2 regions of the Pseudoflavonifractor intestinihominis genome follow, and region 2 is predicted to be linked to the other one. Evidence: riboswitches for the same ligand, from Rfam matches in the RefSeq annotation. Region 2 holds a riboswitch; the other holds the start of a gene.
What was found. A riboswitch is a leader RNA that binds a small molecule or an ion and turns the genes downstream of it on or off. The one in region 2 is predicted to bind FMN.
Positions count from the first base shown of each region.

Region 1: linked by a shared signal. The riboswitch ahead of WMO64_RS06940 (ECF transporter S component) and the one ahead of WMO64_RS01080 (ECF transporter S component) in region 2 are both predicted to bind FMN.

Region 1 covers NZ_JBBMFK010000009.1:42,891-52,165, forward strand. The annotation lists gene dinB (DNA polymerase IV) at 1-710, opposite strand, end outside; gene WMO64_RS06940 (ECF transporter S component) at 850-1,557, opposite strand; FMN riboswitch at 1,653-1,796, opposite strand; gene WMO64_RS06945 (SLOG family protein) at 1,959-2,462, shown strand; gene WMO64_RS06950 (alpha/beta hydrolase) at 2,507-3,445, opposite strand; gene pepT (peptidase T) at 3,627-4,844, shown strand; gene WMO64_RS06960 (S-layer homology domain-containing protein) at 4,918-8,586, opposite strand; gene WMO64_RS06965 (ABC transporter ATP-binding protein) at 8,961-9,275, shown strand, end outside.
Region 2 covers NZ_JBBMFK010000001.1:219,611-228,885, reverse strand. The annotation lists gene WMO64_RS01085 (creatininase family protein) at 1-777, opposite strand, end outside; gene WMO64_RS01080 (ECF transporter S component) at 774-1,391, opposite strand; FMN riboswitch at 1,503-1,620, opposite strand; gene WMO64_RS01075 (HlyC/CorC family transporter) at 1,754-3,052, opposite strand; gene WMO64_RS01070 (THUMP domain-containing class I SAM-dependent RNA methyltransferase) at 3,441-4,562, shown strand; gene WMO64_RS01065 (S-layer homology domain-containing protein) at 4,607-5,791, shown strand; gene WMO64_RS01060 (diacylglycerol/lipid kinase family protein) at 5,807-6,772, shown strand; gene WMO64_RS01055 (co-chaperone GroES) at 6,988-7,272, shown strand; gene groL (chaperonin GroEL) at 7,392-9,020, shown strand.

The DNA of each region.
Region 1 (9,275 bases), on a different contig from region 2:
TCGTGCTCCGTCCCGGCGGCATAGCTGTGGAGGGCGGCGCCCTGCTTGCCCAGAATGGCCACCAGGGCCTGGGGGTCGAACCGGGCCAGATCCCCGATGGTCTGGACGCCGTAGCTGCGGAGCACCTTGGCCGCCGCGCCGCCCACAAAGAGCAGGTCGGTCACCGGCAGGGGCCAGAGGAGCCGGCGGAAGTTCTCCCGGGTGATGACCGTGGTGGCGTCCGGCTTCTTGTAGTCGCTGCCCATCTTGGCAAAGACCTTGTTGAAGGACACCCCCACCGACACGGTCAGGCCGGTCTCCGCCTTCACCGTCTCCCGGATGCGGTCGGCAATGGCCTTTCCGTCCCCGCCCCACAGGTGCATGGAGCCGGTGATATCCAGCCAGCTCTCGTCGATGGAGAAGGGCTCCACCAGGTCGGTGAACCGGTCGTAGATGGCGTTGACCATGCGGGAGTACTTCCGGTATTGGTCCCGGTGGGCGGGGAGGAGCACCAGATCGGGGCACTTCTGCCTGGCCTGCCAGATGGTCTCGGCGGTCTTGACCCCCATGGCCTTGGCGGGCTCGTTCTTGGCCAGGATGATGCCATGGCGGGAGGTGGGGTCGCCGCACACGGCCACCGGCTTTCCGCTCTCCCGCAGCTCGGGCAGGGAGAGCAGCTCCACCGAGGCGTAGAAGCTGTTGAGGTCACAGTGGAGTATGGTCCGGTCCATGGCATTCACCCCTTTCGTACCGCCTTTCTCAAGAACAGTATAACCTCCGGGATGGAAAAAGTCAAACTTATGTTCTATATTCGGCCTATAAAAATGCCCCGCCCGGAGAGAGGATCGGGCGGGGCAGAGAGAAGCGGGCTCAGATCACGCCGGACAGAACCAGACCCAGCAGCACGGCAGTGGCCAGCAGGATAATGGCCACAATGGTAACACCAATGGTGCGGCGCTTGTGGGCCTGACCGGAGCTCTCATGCTCGGGGACCAGACGGGCCTTGCGCAGGGCGGTGACAACGGGCTTGTAGAGCAGCATGGTGAGGGCGCCGTTCATCAGGGCCTTGACCAGGTTGAAGGGGAGGAAGGCGGTGGGCAGCATGGCGACCACCACGTCCCGGGGGACATTCATGTACAGGGGGGTGATGAGGTAGTTCCACAGCAGCATGATGGCGGTCATCAGGATGCCGCCGATGACCAGGCCCACCACGGCGGCGGAGAGCTTCTGACGGCGCTTGTAGATAAAGGCGGCGGGGCAGACAAAGGCGATGGTGGACAGCACGTTCATCAGCAGGCCGATGGGACCGGTGTCACTGACGGTGACCATCTCGATGAGGGAGGTGACCACGGAGATGCACAGGGCGTTGAGGGGGCCGTACAGGAAGCCGCCGATGGCGATGATCACGTCCTTCATGTCGAAGGTGAGGAACCCGACCACGGTGAGGGGGGCAAAGATGGTCTTGGATACGAGCATGACCACATAGGCGATGGCGCAGAGCATACCGGTGCAGACGACGGTGCGCACATCCAGCCGCTTGGCGCTGGAATTGGGGAGGGAAGAGGACATAACGGACATAAAAAAACACTCCTGAAAGCAAAGTAACACCTGAAAAGCAATGCCTTTCAGGTGTTAAATACAATCAAGGAGGAGGTGTATCATCCATCGCATTAACACATCTTCTTCCATCCAGACTTCGCGCATGGAGCGTTGTGCGCGTCACTGTCGGTCCCGGAGTTGCACCGGGTCAGCCGCAATTGCTGCGGGTCGCGGACTATACCGCCGATCGGGATTTTCACCCTGCCCTGAAGACATTTTCTGTTCAGTTGTTCTAAGGCTATTATAGCGTGTGTGAAACAGAATGCAAGCCTTTTTTGAAAAAAGTTTTCGCACTGGTGTTCGAATATGGCGTTGACTTGGGCCGCTGGATATACTAGAATGGACACGACGAAAATGAAGAAGCCAGTGAGGAGAGCGCCATGGAACGAGAGACCACCTGCTGTTTTACGGGCCACCGGCCCGACAAGCTGCCCTGGCGGGACGACGAGTGGGACCCCCGCTGCGTGGCGCTGAAGGAGCGGCTGGCAGCCGCCCTGGAGGACGCCTATAACAAGGGCATGCGCCACTTCATCTGCGGCATGGCCCGGGGGGCGGACTTCTACTTCTGCGAGGCGGTCCTGGCCCTGCGGGAGCGGCGGCCCGGGGTCACCGTGGAGGCCGCCCTGCCCTGCGAGGAGCAGGCCGCCCACTGGAAGGAGCGGGACCGGAACCGGTATTTCAGGCTGGTTGCCCAGTGCGACTATGAGACCATGGTCCAGCACCACTACGACAGGGGCTGCATGCTCCGGCGGGACCGGTACATGGTGGACCGGTCGTCCATGATCATCGCGGTATACGGCGGCGTGCTGGGCGGCACCATGTACACCCTGTCCTACGCCATGAAAAAGGGCCTGGAAGTGAATATTCTGGACGTGGAGACATGACAAAGCGGAGCACCGGAGAGAATTCCGGTGCTCCGCTGTCTGTTTTATGCCTTCATGTGGTCCTCCAGCCAGGCGAGCACGTCCTGGTAGACCTGGTCCCGGTTGGTCTCGTTGAGCATCTCGTGGCGTCCGCCGGGGTAGAGCTTCATGGTCACGTCCCGGACGCCTGCGTCCTGGAAGAAGCCGTATACCTTCCGCACGCCCTCGCCCATGGCGCCCACCGGGTCCTGGTCGCCGGAGAAGAGGTAGATGGGGGTTTCCGGGTCCATCCGGGCCAGGTTGTTCTGGTCGGCGATGAACTGGAGGCCCTCCATCATGTCCCGGCTCATGCCGGCCGTGGGCAGGAAGGAGCACAGGGGGTCGGTCACGTAGGCGTCCACTACGTTGTTGTCTCGGGAGATCCAGTCCGCGCCGGTGCGGTTGGGGGCGAACTTCCGATTGTACATCCCAATGGACAGGTCGTTGAAGAACTTGCAGGGCACGCGGTACCCCCGGATGGCGCCGAACATGGCCAGCACCGCCTTGCCGAAGGACACGGTGGCGGCGGACTCCTGGCCTGTGCCCGAGAGGATGCAGCCGTCCAGGGTGCCGGGCCAGCGGATCAGGTAGGTGCGGGCCACAAAGGAGCCCATGGAGTGGCCCATCAGGAAGTAGGGCAGGCCGCTGTACCGCTCGCCGGTGAGCACCCGCAGCAGGCGCACATCGTCGGTGATGTGGGCCCAGCCGTCCTTTTCCGCCAGGAAACCGTACTCCTCGGGACCGGTGGCGGTGCCGCCGTGGCCCAGGTGGTCGTTGCCCACCACCACAAAGCCGTGGTCGGCCAGAAAACGGGCAAAGCCGTCGTACCGCAGAATATATTCCGAAATACCGTGGACCAGCTGGACCACCGCCCTGGGGCCGCCGTTTTCCGGCGTCCACTCGGCGGCGTGGACCTGGTGGATGCCGTCGCTGGAGGGGTAGGTAAATTCACGCAGATTCGCCATGGAAAATCCACTCCTTTTGTGTTAAAATAAGAACAACCCTGTGTATCCCGCCGGAGGAACGGCGGGCGGGAGAGAAATGTGGTCCTGATACCAGTCTATCCTGAACGGGAACGTTCGTCAATATACAACCCCGGCGCTCTGTCCGGACGGGGCACCTGGATGCAGAAAGGAAGCCTGAAACATGAGTGCAGCAGAACGGTTTCTCCGCTACGTAGCCTATGATACCCAGTCTGATGAGAACAGTACCACCGTACCCTCCACGGAGAAACAGAAAATTCTGGGCGCGGCCCTGGCCGCCGAGCTGTCCCAGATGGGGCTCCAGAACGCCCATATGGACGACCACGGCTATGTGTACGCCTGGCTGCCCGCCAGCCCCGGCTGTGAGGGTGTGCCCTGCGTGGGCCTCATCGCCCACATGGACACCTCGCCCGACGCCTCCGGCGCCGGCGTGAAGCCCCGGATCGTGGCCTATGAGGGGGGCGACCTGGTCCTCAACGAGGAGAAGGGCATCGTCATGCGGGAGGCGGAGTTTGAGAGCCTGGCCCGCTACAGGGGACAGAACCTGATCGTCACCGACGGCACCACCCTGCTGGGCGCCGACGACAAGGCGGGCGTGGCGGAGATCTTTACCGCTGTGGAGTACCTGGCGGCCCACCCTGAGGTGCGGCACGGCCGCATCGCCGTGGGCATCACCCCCGACGAGGAGGTGGGCCATGGGGCCGACCACTTCGACGTGGAGGGCTTCGGCGCCGCCGTGGCCTACACCGTGGACGGCGGCGAGCTGGGCGAGATCGAGTATGAGAACTTCAACGCCGCCAATGCCGGGGTCTATATCCACGGCGTGAACATCCACCCCGGCTCGGCCAAGAACAAGATGAAGAATGCCCTGCTGATGGCCATCGAGTTCATGAACATGATGCCGCCCGCCGAGACCCCGGCCCACACCGAGGGCTACGAGGGCTTCTACCACCTCCACGCCATGAAGGGCGACGAGACCGAGTCCGAGCTCCACTTCATCATCCGGGACCATGACCGGGAGAAGTTCGAGGAGCGGAAGCAGTACCTGGGCCGTGTGGCCGCCTATCTCAACGGCAAGTACGGCGAGGGTACCGTGGAGCTCTATCTGAAGGACTCCTATTACAACATGAAGGAGCAGATCGAGCCCCATATGTACCTCATCCTCCGGGCCCGGGCGGCCATGGAGAAGGCGGGGGTCACGCCCCAGGTGGTGCCCATCCGGGGCGGCACCGACGGCGCCCGGCTGAGCTATATGGGCCTGCCCTGTCCCAACCTGTCCACCGGCGGCGTCAACTTCCACGGCGTCCACGAGTATATCCCCGTGGAGAGCCTGGAGAAGATGGTGGAGGTGCTCATCAACCTGGTGACGGTGGAGGAGTAAAAACACAACAGTGCAAATGCGATAAAGAGGCCGGACCCCACAGGGGTCCGGCCTCTTGCTTTTTGTCTGGGCATCAGCCCTTGAGGGAGCTGGTGTAGAGAATGTCGCCGTTGGCGTCGTAAGCGGTGACCTGGATGATGGTGGCGCTGCGCAGGCCGGGCTCAGTGGGGGAGCCCACATAGCCGGTCAGGTCGGGATCGCCGGGATAGGTGTAATCCTTGACCACATAGCAGGTCTTGCCGTCCAGCTGGGCGATGTCGTTGCCGGCGGCGTCCTTGGTCAGCTCGCCCAGGCCGTCATAGGCGGCGTCCACGAACTGGTAGTTGTAGAGGGCGAGGCTGTCCAGGTCGGCGGCGTCCACGGTCTGGCTGGCGAAGAACTTCCAGGTGCCGCCCTCCGCGCCCTGAGCGGTGTAGAAGTGGGTGTACAGGCCGATGCGCATCTCATAGCTGGCCACCTTCTCGTCCTGAGAGGGAGTCACCACCAGCTTGCCGGTATCCTCCTCGATGGAGATGGCCAGGTTGTCGTCCTTCACGTCCACGTAGAGCTGGCCGCCGGTGACGGTGAAGCCGGCCTTGGCGGCGTCCTCAAACGCGGTCTTGTCGGTCTCGGACACAGCGGTGAAGTACTTGGCCACCAGGGTGCCCCGCACCGTGCCGGTGAGGGTGTTGTCGCCCTTGTACTCATAGGTGCGGGCAGCGGCGTTGGAGCCGTTGGCGGTCACGATGGAGGCGCGGGGGCAGCTCAGCTCGCCGGAGACGGTGCAGCCGTCCAGCACGATCTTGGTGTTGCAGGTCTCGGCGCCGTACTTGGGCAGCTGCCAGCCGATGAAGCAGGCGTTGTAGCCGTCGCCGGACAGGGAGGCGGCCATCTCACAGCCGGTCAGGGTGAGGGTAGAGTTGACCAGGGCCTCGTTCATCACAAAGGGAGCGTTGTTGCTGTCGATGCTGTGGGAGCCCTCGATGCGCACATTGGTGATCTTGATGTCAGCGGAGGTGCCCTCGGCGTTGTAGATCAGGGGCACCAGGTCGGCGGACCAGGGCTTGCTGTCCAGATTGGTGAGATCATAGGTCAGATTCCGGATCTCAGTGGTGCCGCGGACGGTGCGGAACACGCCGTACAGGGCGGTGCCGGCGCTGGAGGAGGAGATCTTGTGGCTGCCGCCGTCGAACACGATGTTCTGCACCAGCTCCACGCCGGAGTCCACGCTGTCCTTCAGGTCCAGGTCGTTGTTCAGAACGTAGTAGACCAGGTGCTGGCTGTCGCTGCCGCTGACCAGCTTGCTCAGCTGAGCGGCAGTGGCGACCTGGTAGGGGGCCTCAGCGGTGCCGTAGCCGCCGGCAAAGAGCTGGCTCCAGTAGTACTTGCCGCCGTTCTGGACGCAGGCGTAGCCCTCGGGGGCGTTGACGGTGACGCCGCCGTTGTCGCTGTAGACCCCGGCAGTCTCGCCGAAGGTGGAGGTGGCGTCAAAGGTGAGCACGGTGGCGTGATCCGGCACGTTCATGTCGATGTTCACGCCGCCCCAGGCGTTGCCGGAGGTGTGCAGGCCGGTGGCAGTGACGGAGGAGCTGTTGACGGTCAGACCGGCGCCAACGCTGCCCTGAAGGGTGACGTTCTCCAGGGTCACGTCCGCCGCGCAGTAGGCCTGCAGGCCGTAGGCCTTGCTGCTGCTGTTCAGAGTCAGGTTCTTGACGGTGACGTCGTCGGACTCGATGCCCAGCAGGTGCTTGTCGCTGTTGGTGGAGCCGGTCCAGCCCTCGGCGGCGGTGATGGTCATGCCGTTGCCGTCAATGGTGACGGGGCGGGAGACGGTGATCTTGCCGGAGGCCTCAAAGGAGGCGCCCAGCTTGACGGTGCTCATACCGCTGGCCAGCATGGCCTTCAGCTCGGCCTCGGTGTTGGCGGTGACCTCCAAGGCCAGGGTCAGGGTGACGGAGGTGTCGTAATTGCCCTTGATGGTCAGCGCGCCGACGGCGCCCTTGCTCTGGAAGTCGCTCACAATGGCGGAGACCAAGGTGTTGCCCTCGCTGTCCTGCCAGTTGGAGCCCTTGAGGGTGCCCTGGGCGTTCCAGGTGTAGGCGGTGCCGTTGTAGACGATGCCGGTGACGGAGGCGCCGTTATCCCGGCGGTACAGGGCACCCAGGTAGCGAGCAGCGTCGTTCATGGCCACGGTGCCGTCGCCGAACTGGGTCATGGAGAAGACGCCGCTGATGACGGCGGCATCGCCGTCCAGCTTCACGGAGTAGACGTCGGCGTAAGTATAGCCGTCCTCATACTTGTACTGATAGGCGTTCTGGACGGCGTTCTTCAGGGCCTCCTTGGCCTGAGCGGCGTAGTCCACAGTGCCGCCGGTGGAGCCGCCGCCGGTAGAGCCGCCGGTGGAGGGCTTGGTGGTGACGGCGGTGTCGCCGGCCTCCACGGAGCCGTTGCCGGTGGTGACGGACTCGGCGCTGTTGTTCTCCACCTTGGTGCCGGTGGTGGTGACGGTGGTGCCGGTGGCGCCGTTCTGGGCCTCCACATTGCTGACGGTACCGGCGCCCTCCACGGTGGTGTTGGAGCCGGAGGTGATGACGGAGTCGATCTTGGCGCCGCTCTCGGTCTTGATGGCGGTGCCGTCGGCGCTCTCGTCCACGGTCACGGACTCCACCTTGCCGGCCACGGTCAGGGTGGCGTTCTCGGCGGCGGTGGTCACGGTGCTGACGGCGGCGTCCTTGTTCACGGTGACGGTGGCGTCCACGGCGGTCTCGGTGATGCTGACGGTGTCCACCTGGCCGGAGATCTCCACGGCGGCGCCGGCGCCCTCCACGCTGACCGTACCCAGGTCGCCCTCCAGCTTCACGGAGTCGGTGCCCTGGTCCACGATCACCACGGATACCTGGGCGTCGTCCTCCACGGCCACGCGGACCTTGCCCTCCTGGCGGGAGACAATGATCTGGCCGATCTTGGAGTCGCCCTTGATGACGATGGAGTTGGCGCCGCCGCCACGGACCAGCAGGCGGCCGTCCACGGTGACGTTGTTCAGCTCCACGTGGCCCTGGCCCACGCCCTCGGCCACGATCAGGTCGCCGGTGATGTGCATGTCCTTCAGGGTCACGGCGTCGGCGCTGATGACGGCGGAGCCGTCCACATCGCCGGTGTACTCGCCGGAGGCGTTGTAGTTGGCGTTGAAGATATTGTCCAGAATGGTGACGACCTCAGCCCGGGTGATGGTGTCGGCGGGGCGGAACAGGCCGTTGCTGCCCTGCATGTAGCCGGCGGCGGCCATGGCGTTGACGGCGCCCACGGCCCAGTCGGGGATGGAGGCCTGGTCCTGGAAGCCAGCGTCGGGGGCGGACTGGGTGTCCAGGTTCAGCACGCGGGCGAACATGACGGCGGTCTCCTGCCGGGTGATGGACGCGCCGGGCTGGACAGTGCCGTCGCCCATGCCCATGATGATGCCGGCGGCGTTGGCGCCCAGGATGGCGTCGGTGTACCAGCTCTGATCCAGGTCGGTGAAGGTGTTCTGAGCCTTGAGCTGGTAGGCCATGACCCGGTCCAGCATCACGGCCATCTCACCGCGGGTGATGCCGCTGTCGGGCATGAGGTTGCCGTTCTGGTCGCCCTTGATAACGCCGTAGTTCTGCCAGGTGTTCAGGGCATCCTGGGCCCAGTGGCCCGCGGTATCGCCGGCGGCAAAGGCGGGAGCGGCCTGAGCCAGCACCAGGGTGCCGGCCAGAAGGGAAGTTGCGAGTTTCTTCTTCAAGTGTAGACAACTCCTTTTTAAAAATGTAGATATTGGCGGGATATGCGGGATATACCGGAAAGCATGGTGTTTCTCTGAAATTCCGTCATCTGGAAAGCTGCTACAGATTATAGCAGGAGAAGGTTACAAGGTCAAGAGGAAAAAACGATATTTATTACTATTTTATTACTATTGCAATAAAAACCGTGTTTCCGTTTGGTATAGCTGTAAAATCCATGAACTGGAAAGGTGTCAAAAAGGTTGCGAGGAGGCGTGGAGCAAGTCTTAACAAAAAGTTCATGGGTATTTCAGTCTGGTTTCAGCTTGGGCTGATATGCTCTGCTCTGCATGAGTACCGTCCCTGTCCGGGACGGCAGAGCAAAGGAGGATATGGCATGATAGAAGTACGCGACCTGGTGAAGCGCTACGGCCGTCACACGGCGGTGGACCACCTCAGCTTCACCGTGGAACAGGGGCAGGTGTACGGGTTCCTGGGTCCCAACGGCGCGGGTAAGTCCACCACCATGAATATCATGACCGGCTATCTGGGCCCCACCGAGGGCGAGGTGCTGGTGGACGGGCACAGCATGACCGATGAGCCGGAAAAGGCCCGGCGTCATATCGGCTATCTGCCCGAGCAGCCGCCCCTGTATGTGGATATGACGGTGACCGAGTACCTGCTCTTTGCCGCCGAGCTGAAAAAAGTCCCC
Region 2 (9,275 bases):
GATCTCCCGCAGGCCGGGCACCAGCACCTTAGCGCTGGCCTCCAGGATGATGCGGCCCTTCTCCGCGGTGGCACCGGAGGGGTCCCCGCCGATGCCGATGGGCTTGCCGTCGGCGGTCCTCCAGTCCTCGGACACCCAGCCGATGGTGACGCTGCCCCCGGTCTTCAGGGTCTGGTTGCCCACAAAGGCGGTGGGGATGCCGGCCTCCGCCGTCTCCAGTTTCACCAGCGAGGGGTCCACCGCCATGACCATGGAGGTCTCCATCTCACCGCCGTGGAAGTCGTAGACATTCCCCTCGGACACGGTGGCCCGCACGTCCGGGTGGCCGAAGGCGCCGGAGGAGAGGATGAAGGGGGAGATGCCCAGCTCGCTGCGCAGCTCCCGGCTGAGCACCTGGACGATGGGCGCGTTGCCCCCGTGGCACACCAGGAAGGCCAGCTTCTTGAATCCGTGGTGGGCCAGGCTGACGCTGATGTCGTAGAGCAGGTGGTAGTAGGTGTCCGGCCGCAGGGTGACCGAGCCGCAGAAGTTGCGGTGCTCGGTGCTCAGGCCCACCGGGATGACGGGGAAGGCCAGAATGGGAAAGTCCTTCTCCCCCGCCTCCTCCAGCGCCCGGCCCAGGTACTCCACCATGGCCTCGGCGATGATGTCGTCGGTGCCCAGGGGGGCCTGGTTGCCGTGCTGCTCCAGAGCGCCCACAGGGATGAGAATGATGGTGTTCTCCTTGTCCACCTGTTCCATCTCCAGGCGGGTCAGGTCTCTGTAATTCCGGATCATGCTTTTGCCTCGATTCTCTTGGCCACGCTGGTGGCCTTCAGGCGGTCGTACAGCAGGAAGCCCACCACATAGTTGAGCAGGAGCTTGATGAGATTGAAGGGCACCGTGGCCAGCACCAGGAACAGGGGCAGGTTCTGGATCAGCGGGTTCACCGCCCCCACGGCCAGGATCACATCATTCAGGGGCATGCCCATGGCCTTGGCGTACAGGGGCAGGGTGATGCAGGCGTTGAGCACGCAGGAGAAGGCGATGCGGATGGGCAGGCTCACCGCCAGGGCGGTGATGCCGGCCTTCCGGTCGCCGCCCATGCGCTTGAAGATGGCCCACAGGGGCAGGATGAAGAGCAGAGTGCCCAGCAGGTTGGCAAACTCGCCCACAAACATGGTGGTGGTGCCCACGGTGAGGAGCTTGATGAGGATCTTCACCACCTCGATGAACAGTCCGGGCGCCGGACCCAGCAGGAAGGTGGCGATGATGGCGGGCACGTCGCTGAAGTCGATCTTGTAGAAGGGCGGCATCATGGGCAGGGGGAACTCAAAGGACATGAGCACCCCGGCCACGGCGGCCAGCATGGCGGTGAGCACGAAAATCTGGGTCTTCTTCATGGATTTCATTGCAATGTCCCCTTTTCAGAGCCAAATTTACAAGCTCGGTAAACCCTCCGAAACCTGGGGACAAAAAAAGACTCCGTGCACAACCGTGGGGCACCGAGTCTCTGTTTCTCTCCATTTCTTCTCTCATCCAGACTATACTGTCGGTTTTGGAATTCCACCAAATCAGCCGCTTGCGCGGGTCGCGGACTATACCGCCGGTAGGGAATTGCACCCTGCCCCGAAGAATTTATTGACTTGTCGGGGACAGTATAGCACAACCGTCCGGCGCTGACAAGACAGATGACCAAATTTTCTCTATTCCGGAAAAGTTCCGCCGGAGGGACCCAGGGCCCTCCGGCGGAAAATCAGGGCGGAAAGGCTTGTCAGCCCTCCTTATCCTTGTCTTTTTCTCTGTCCTTCTTGTCCTTTTTCTCCTCTTCGGTCTCCTCGGGCAGCACCACCACTTTGATCTCCATGACACGGCGGTGGTCCACCTTGGTGACGGTCACGTCCAGGCCGTCGGCCTGGAACCGGTCCCCCTCCTCGGGGATGCGGCCGATCTGCTCCATGACCCAGCCGGACACCGTGTTGGCGTCGCAGCTGCCCTTGATGGAGAACAGGTCGTACAGGTCGGTCAGGTCGGCGGAACAGGAGATGAGGTAGCTGCCGTCGGGCTGCTTCTGGAACTGCTCGATGACCTCGTCGTGCTCGTCCCAGATCTCGCCCACCAGCTCCTCCACAATGTCCTCCATGGTCACCAGGCCCTCGGTGCCGCCGTACTCGTCCACCACGATGACCATGTGGGCCTTCTCCCGCTGGAGAATGCGGAGCATCTGGGAGATCTTGGTGTTGCCGGTGGTGTAGAGCACGGTGCCCATAAAGGAGGCCAGGTCGCTGATGCCGTGGTACCGGGCGGCGTGGAAGTCCTTCTCGTGGATGATGCCCACGATGTCGTCGATGTCCTCGTGGTACACGGGCAGGCGGGAGAAGCCGCTCTCGGCGAACACCTTGGCCACCTCGTCCATGGTGGCCGTGTCCTCCACCGCCACGATGTCCACCCGGGGGGTGAGGATCTCCTCCACCTCCATGTCGCCGAACTCAATGGCGGAGCGGATCAGCTCGCTCTCGTGCTGGTCCAGGCCGCCCTCATCCTCGGCCTGGTCCACCATGGTGATGAGCTCCTCCTCGGTGATGCCCTCGTCCTCCTTCTTGTGGAAGATGAGGGTGAGCAGCTTCTTCCACTGGGTGAAGAGGAAGTTCAGGGGCCGCAGCACGGTGAGGAAGAACTTCAGCAGGGGCGCGGCGAACATGGCAAAGGCCTCGGGGGACTCCTTGGCCAGGCTCTTGGGGGAGATCTCGCCAAAAATCAGGATGACCACCGTCAGCACCACGGTGGACACTGTGGGGCCGTAGGTGCCCAGCAGGTCGGTGAAGAGCACGGTGCCGATGGTGGTGGCGGTGATATTGACAATGTTGTTGCCTATCAGGAGAGTGGAGAGCAGGCGGTCAAAGTCCTCCTCCAGGTCCAGGGCCAGGGCGGCCCGGCGGTCTCCGGCGTCGGCACGGCTCTTCAGCCGCACCCGGTTGAGGGAGGAGTAGGCGGTCTCCGTGGCCGAGAAGTAGGACGACATGGCCACCAGAAAGATGAGAACGACTATCATGATAATACTGGCACTGTCCATAATGGAACTGATCACTCCTAAGTACTATGTATTTGCAGGGGGTTGCCCCGGCGTTTTCCCGTTTCTGCGCGCAAAAGGACAGCCCTATCCCAGAGGGATAACGCTGTCCTCAACACATGCAGCTATGCAGTTGGGTAAGGGAGGTTCGTCCACGAGTGCTCACCGGGTCCTTTCCTGCTTATTGGTACAGATGATATCACAGCCCCGCGCAAAATGCAAGAGGCGCATTTTGCCCCCATGGTCCGAAAAGTTTCTCTCCGGCAGCAAAATGGTTTGCCATCCCCTACAATTTAAGCTATACTAATTTTGTATGGCCTGCCGGGCGGCGCTGCCGCTCTCCAGGCCCTGATTCACACAGGGGCCCCCAACCGGGCCTACGGAGGTTTCTATGGACCAGCTGAAATTTTTTGTTCCCACCCTGTTCGGGCTGGAGGGCCTGGCCGCGGACGAGCTGCGCCGTCTGTCTCTGGCCGACGTGCGGGCGGAAAACGGCCATGTGCTGTGTACCGGCCGGCCTGGGGACATTCCCCGCCTCAACCTGAACCTGCGCACCGGTGAGCGGGTGCTGCTGGTGCTGGGTTCCTTCCCCGCCCCCGACTTTGACGCCCTATTCGAGGGCGTGCGGGCCATCCCCTGGGAGGAGTACCTCCCCCGTACCGCCGCCTTTCCCGTGAAGGGCCACAGCCTCAACTCCGCCCTCCACTCGGTGCCCGCCTGCCAGTCCATTGTGAAGAAGGCGGCCGCCGCCCGGCTGGGCAAGGCCTATGGGCTGGAGACCCTGCCGGAGAACGGCCCCCTGTTCCAGATCCAGTTCTCCATCATGAAGGACACCGCCACCATCATGCTGGACACCAGCGGCGCCGGGCTCCACAAGCGGGGCTACCGTGCGGTGGGCGTGGTGGCTCCCCTGCGGGAGACCCTGGCCGCCGCCATGGTGATGCTGTCCCAGTACCGGGGCAGGGACCCCTTCTGCGACCCCTTCTGCGGCTCGGGCACCATCGCCATCGAGGCCGCCCTCATTGCCAGGAACCGGGCTCCCGGCCTGGACCGGTCCTTCTCCGCTCAGAAGTGGCCCTGGCTGTCCTCACAGGCCTGGATGGACGCCGCCAGCGAGGCCATGGACAGGGAGTTTGACGGCCAATACGACATCTGGGGCGGCGACATCGACCCCAAGGCGGTGGAGATCGCCCGCTCCAACGCGGAGAAGGCCGGAGTGGACGACCTGGTCCGCTTCGACGTGGCCGACGCCACCCGCTTCCACCGCAGCGAGCCCTACGGCCGGGTGGTCACCAATCCCCCCTACGGCGAGCGCATCATGGAGAAGCGGGAGGCTGAGGGCCTGTATGAGGCCTTTGGCCAGGCGGTGCGGGGGCTGCCTGCCGGGTGGCGGGTGTCCGTCCTGTCCTCCCACACCGAGTTCGAGCGCACCTTCGGCCGCACCGCCGACAAAAAGCGCAAGCTGTACAACGGCATGATCAAGTGCGACCTGTTCCAGTACAACAAGCGGTAAGCCAGCCCCCCACACCGGGAGGCTGTCACAAAAAGGAGTCTGAAATGAAACGAACCGTCCGCAAGCTGTCTCTCCTCCTGTCCCTGGCGCTTGCCCTCTCCCTGGCCGCCCCCGCCGCCCTGGCGCTGGAGATCAAAGGCACCTACACCGAGGGCATGGCCACCGCCACCGACGGCTCCACGTGGGGCTACGTCAACGCCTCGGGTATCGTATCCATTCCCCTCCGGTTTGAGGAGGCCTCCGACTTCTCCCTGGGCGTGGCCCGGGTGAAGGAGGACGGCAAGTACGGCCTGCTGCGGCAGGACGGGCTGTGGCTGCTGGAGCCTCTGTACGACAGCCTGACCCCGGTGGACTGCGGGGTGTACATCGCCCGGCGGGAGGGCGTGTGGGAGCTGCTGTCCGTGGTGCCTGTACCCGGAGAGAAGGGTGCCTCCCACCAGCTGTATACCGGCGCCAGCTCCATCACCGTGGAGCAGGGGACAAAGGGCAAGGAGATCGTGATCCGCTGGGCCGACCGGGACAGCGCCCGAATCAGCCTCTCCTCCCTGCCCCAGGCGCTCTCCAACCTGGGGGTGCCCTTTGCATCCTTCTCCCTCCGCTCCGGCCGCATCGCCGCCTTCTCCGACGTGTCCGGCAAGGACTGGTTCGACCTGTGGGTGGACCTGGCCTATAACCTGGGCCTGATGGAGGGCCCGGGGGACGGCACCTTCCAGCCCTACAGCACCCTCACCGTGGGCGAGGCCCTGAAGATGGCCGCCGTGCTGGACAGCACCTACGCCGGCAGGACCTTCTCCAGCGGCGGCGACCCCTGGTACACCAACGCGGTGAACTACTGCCTGACCAACGGCATCATCACCGACACCACCTTCAGCAGCTACACCCGGCCCATCACCCGGGCCGAGCTGGCCCTGGTACTGGCCGCCACCGCCCCCGTCCGGGAGGCGGACGACGTCAACGACGCCGGCCGGGTGGCCTCCTCCATCCCCGACGTGGCCGGCGGCGACTTTGCCGCCAGCTCCATCTACGCCCTGTACGCCAAGGGCATTGTCAGCGGCAGCGACAAGCAACTGACCTTCCGGCCTGAGGCTGTCATCACCCGCAGCGAGGTGGCCGCCATGGTGGCCCGCATCGCCCGGCCGGAGCAGCGCATCCTCCTCTGGCCCGCCAACGACTCCCCCGCCTACTACCGTGCCGCCGGGGTCCAGCTTGTCTCCTCTACTTTTTCATAAGGAGCTGAGCGTGCTTTGAAGCACCTGTTCATCATCAACCCCGCTGCCGGAAAACACGGCAGCACCGACGCCCTCACCGCCCAGATCAGAGAGATTCTCGGCGGCAAGGGGCTGGACTACGAGATCGCCTTTACCAGCGGCGCAGGCACCGGGGAGACCCTGGCCCGGGCCGCCGCCCAGACGGGAGCGCCGGTGCGCATCTATGCCTGCGGCGGAGACGGCACCCTCAACGAGGTGGTCAACGGCGCCGCCGGATATGACAACGCCGCCGTCACCAACGTGCCCAAGGGCACAGGCAACGATTTTCTGAAGATCTTTGGGAAGGACTACCGGGCCCGTTTCTCCGACCTGGCCGCCCTGGCGGAGGGGCCCCAGGCCGCCCTGGATCTGATGGACTGCAACGGCAAGCTGGGTCTGGGGGTCATCTGCGCCGGCGTGGACGCCCGGGTGGCCGCCGACGTGTATAAATACAAGGCGCTGCCCCTGGTGTCCGGCGTGGGGGCCTACATCCTGTCCCTGGTGGTCAATGTGTTCAAGGGCCTGACCCGCCCCACCCAGATCCGCGTGGACGGCCAGACCCTGGACGGCCTGAGCACCATCATCTGCATCTGCAACGGCCGGTACTACGGCGGCGGCTTCATGCCCGTGGGAGACGCCCAGCCCGATGACGGCGTGCTGGACATGCTGGTGGTGCCCAAGGTGAGCCGCTTCACCTTCTTCCGCCTGGTGGGCAAGTACGCCAAGGGCCTCTACCGCCAATGTCCCCAGGTCATCCGGGACTTCCACTGTCAGGAGATCTCCTTCACCTCCCCGGAGGAGCTGGTGGCCGTGGTGGACGGCGAGGTCATGCGCTCCCGCAGCTTTACGGTCCGGCTGTCCGGGAAGAAAATCAACTTTTTTTACCCCTCCGACGTATTTTGGCGTGAAAGTTTACAGACTGCTAACAATTGCGAGCACTCATTTTCTGCAGCATCCCGTTAGAGTGAGAAAAACGGAGCTTTCAGTATTTTGAGTGAGCTATTTTTAAAAACGCTGGATTTTACCTGAAATTCGGGTGAAAATCCAGCGTTTTTTTACTTGCACATTTTGCGTTCCAAAGCTATTATTATAGATGCGTTAGCACTCCGGTAAAATGAGTGCTAAGACATGAGATAGTTTACAAATATATGCTTCATATATGCAAGGAGGAACCAGCTATGAATCTCAAACCCCTGGCTGATCGCGTGATCATCAAGATGGTGGAGGCCGAGGAGACCACCAAGAGCGGCATCATCCTCACCGGCTCCGCCAAGGAGAAGCCCGAAGTGGCCGAGGTCATCGCCGTCGGCCCCGGCGGCATGGTGGACGGCAAGGAAGTCGTCATGACCGTGAAGGTGGGCGACAAGGTCATCACCAGCAAGTACTCCGGCACCCAGGTCAAGGTTGAGGGCGAGGAGTACACCATCGTCCGTCAGGGCGACATCCTGGCCACCGTCGAGTAACAAGAAGCGCTGCGCCGCCGCGAGGCGTGTGAAGCGTCACTCCGGCGTCCCGGCTGCCAAGCCCCGTGATGGGACGCATTTCACCCTGAACTTATCTCACAAATTGGAGGTTTTTCATTATGGCTAAGATTATCTGCTACGGCGAAGAGGCCCGTCACGCTCTGGAGCGGGGCGTGAACCAGCTGGCCAACACCGTGAAGATCACCATGGGCCCCAAGGGCCGCAACGTGGTGCTGGACAAGAAGTTCGGCGCTCCCCTGATCACCAACGACGGCGTGACCATCGCCAAGGAGATCGAGCTGGAGGACCCCTTTGAGAACATGGGCGCCCAGCTGGTGAAGGAGGTCTCCACCAAGACCAACGACGTGGCCGGCGACGGCACCACCACCGCCACCCTGCTGGCTCAGGCCATCATCCGCGAGGGTCTGAAGAACCTGGCCGCCGGCGCCAACCCCATGGTCATGAAGAAGGGCATTGCCAAGGCCACCACCGCCGCCATTGACGCCATCAAGGCCAACAGCCAGAAGGTCAACGGCACCGCCGACATCGCCCGCGTGGGCGCTGTCTCCTCCGGCGACGAGACCATCGGCAAGCTGATCGCCGAGGCCATGGAGAAGGTCTCCAACGACGGCGTCATCACCGTGGAGGAGTCCAAGACCGCCGAGACCTACAGCGAAGTGGTCGAGGGCATGCAGTTCGACCGGGGCTACATCACCCCCTATATGGTCACCGACACCGAGAAGATGGAGGCTGTCCTGGACGACGCCCTCATCCTCATCACCGATAAGAAGATCTCCAACATCCAGGAGCTGCTGCCCATTCTGGAGCAGGTCGTCCAGTCCGGCAAGAAGCTGCTGGTCATCGCTGAGGACGTGGAGGGCGAGGCCCTGTCCACCCTCATCGTCAACAAGCTGCGCGGCACCCTGAACGTGGTGTGCGTCAAGGCCCCCGGCTTCGGCGATCGCCGCAAGGAGATGCTCCAGGATATCGCCACCCTGACCGGCGGCACCGTCATCTCCTCCGAGGTGGGTCTGGAGCTGAAGGAGGCCACCATGGATATGCTGGGCCGTGCCCGTCAGGTGAAGGTCTCCAAGGAGAACACCATCATCGTGGACGGCGCCGGCGACAGCGAGGCCATCAAGGCCCGCGTCGGCCAGATCCGCGCTCAGATCGAGACCACCACTTCCGACTATGACCGTGAGAAGCTCCAGGAGCGTCTGGCCAAGATGGCCGGCGGCGTGGCCATCATCCGTGTGGGCGCTGCCACCGAGGTGGAGATGAAGGAGAAGAAGCTCCGCATCGAGGACGCCCTGAACGCCACCCGCGCCGCTGTGGAAGAGGGCATCGTGGCCGGCGGCGGCACCGCCTATGTCAACGCCGTGCCCGCCGTGGAGAAGCTGCTCGCCGAGACCGAGGGTGACGAGAAGACCGGCGTGCGCATCATTGCCAAGGCCCTGACCGAGCCCATGCGCCAGATCGCCACCAACGCCGGCATCGACGGCTCCGTGGTGCTGGAGAACGTGAAGAAGGCCGACAAGGTGGGCTACGGCTTCGACGCCTACAACGAGACCTATGTGGACATGATCTCCGCCGGTATCGTGGACCCCACCAAGGTGACCCGCTCCGCTCTGGAGAACGCGTCCTCCATCGCCGCCACCCTGCTGACCACCGAGTCCCTGGTGGCCGACAAGCCCCAGCCCGCCGCTCCCGCTGCTCCCGCTGCTCCCGACATGGGCGGCATGTACTAAAAAATAGCCGCTGACCCTTGATACCGCTGGATCTTCTGTGGCTGGTGTCCCCGATTTACACCAAATCTACACCAATTCAGCGTTTGATAGGCAGAATATCAGCCCGCCGGTTCCTTTCGGAGCCGGCGGGCTGATCATGTTTATGTATCCACTTTTCAGTCGTGACCACAAGAACTCTGGTCGTAAATTCTTCAGACTGTAAGTATCTGAAAATCACTCAATGCCATTTTGGGGATAGCTGCTAACGGGTTTGGA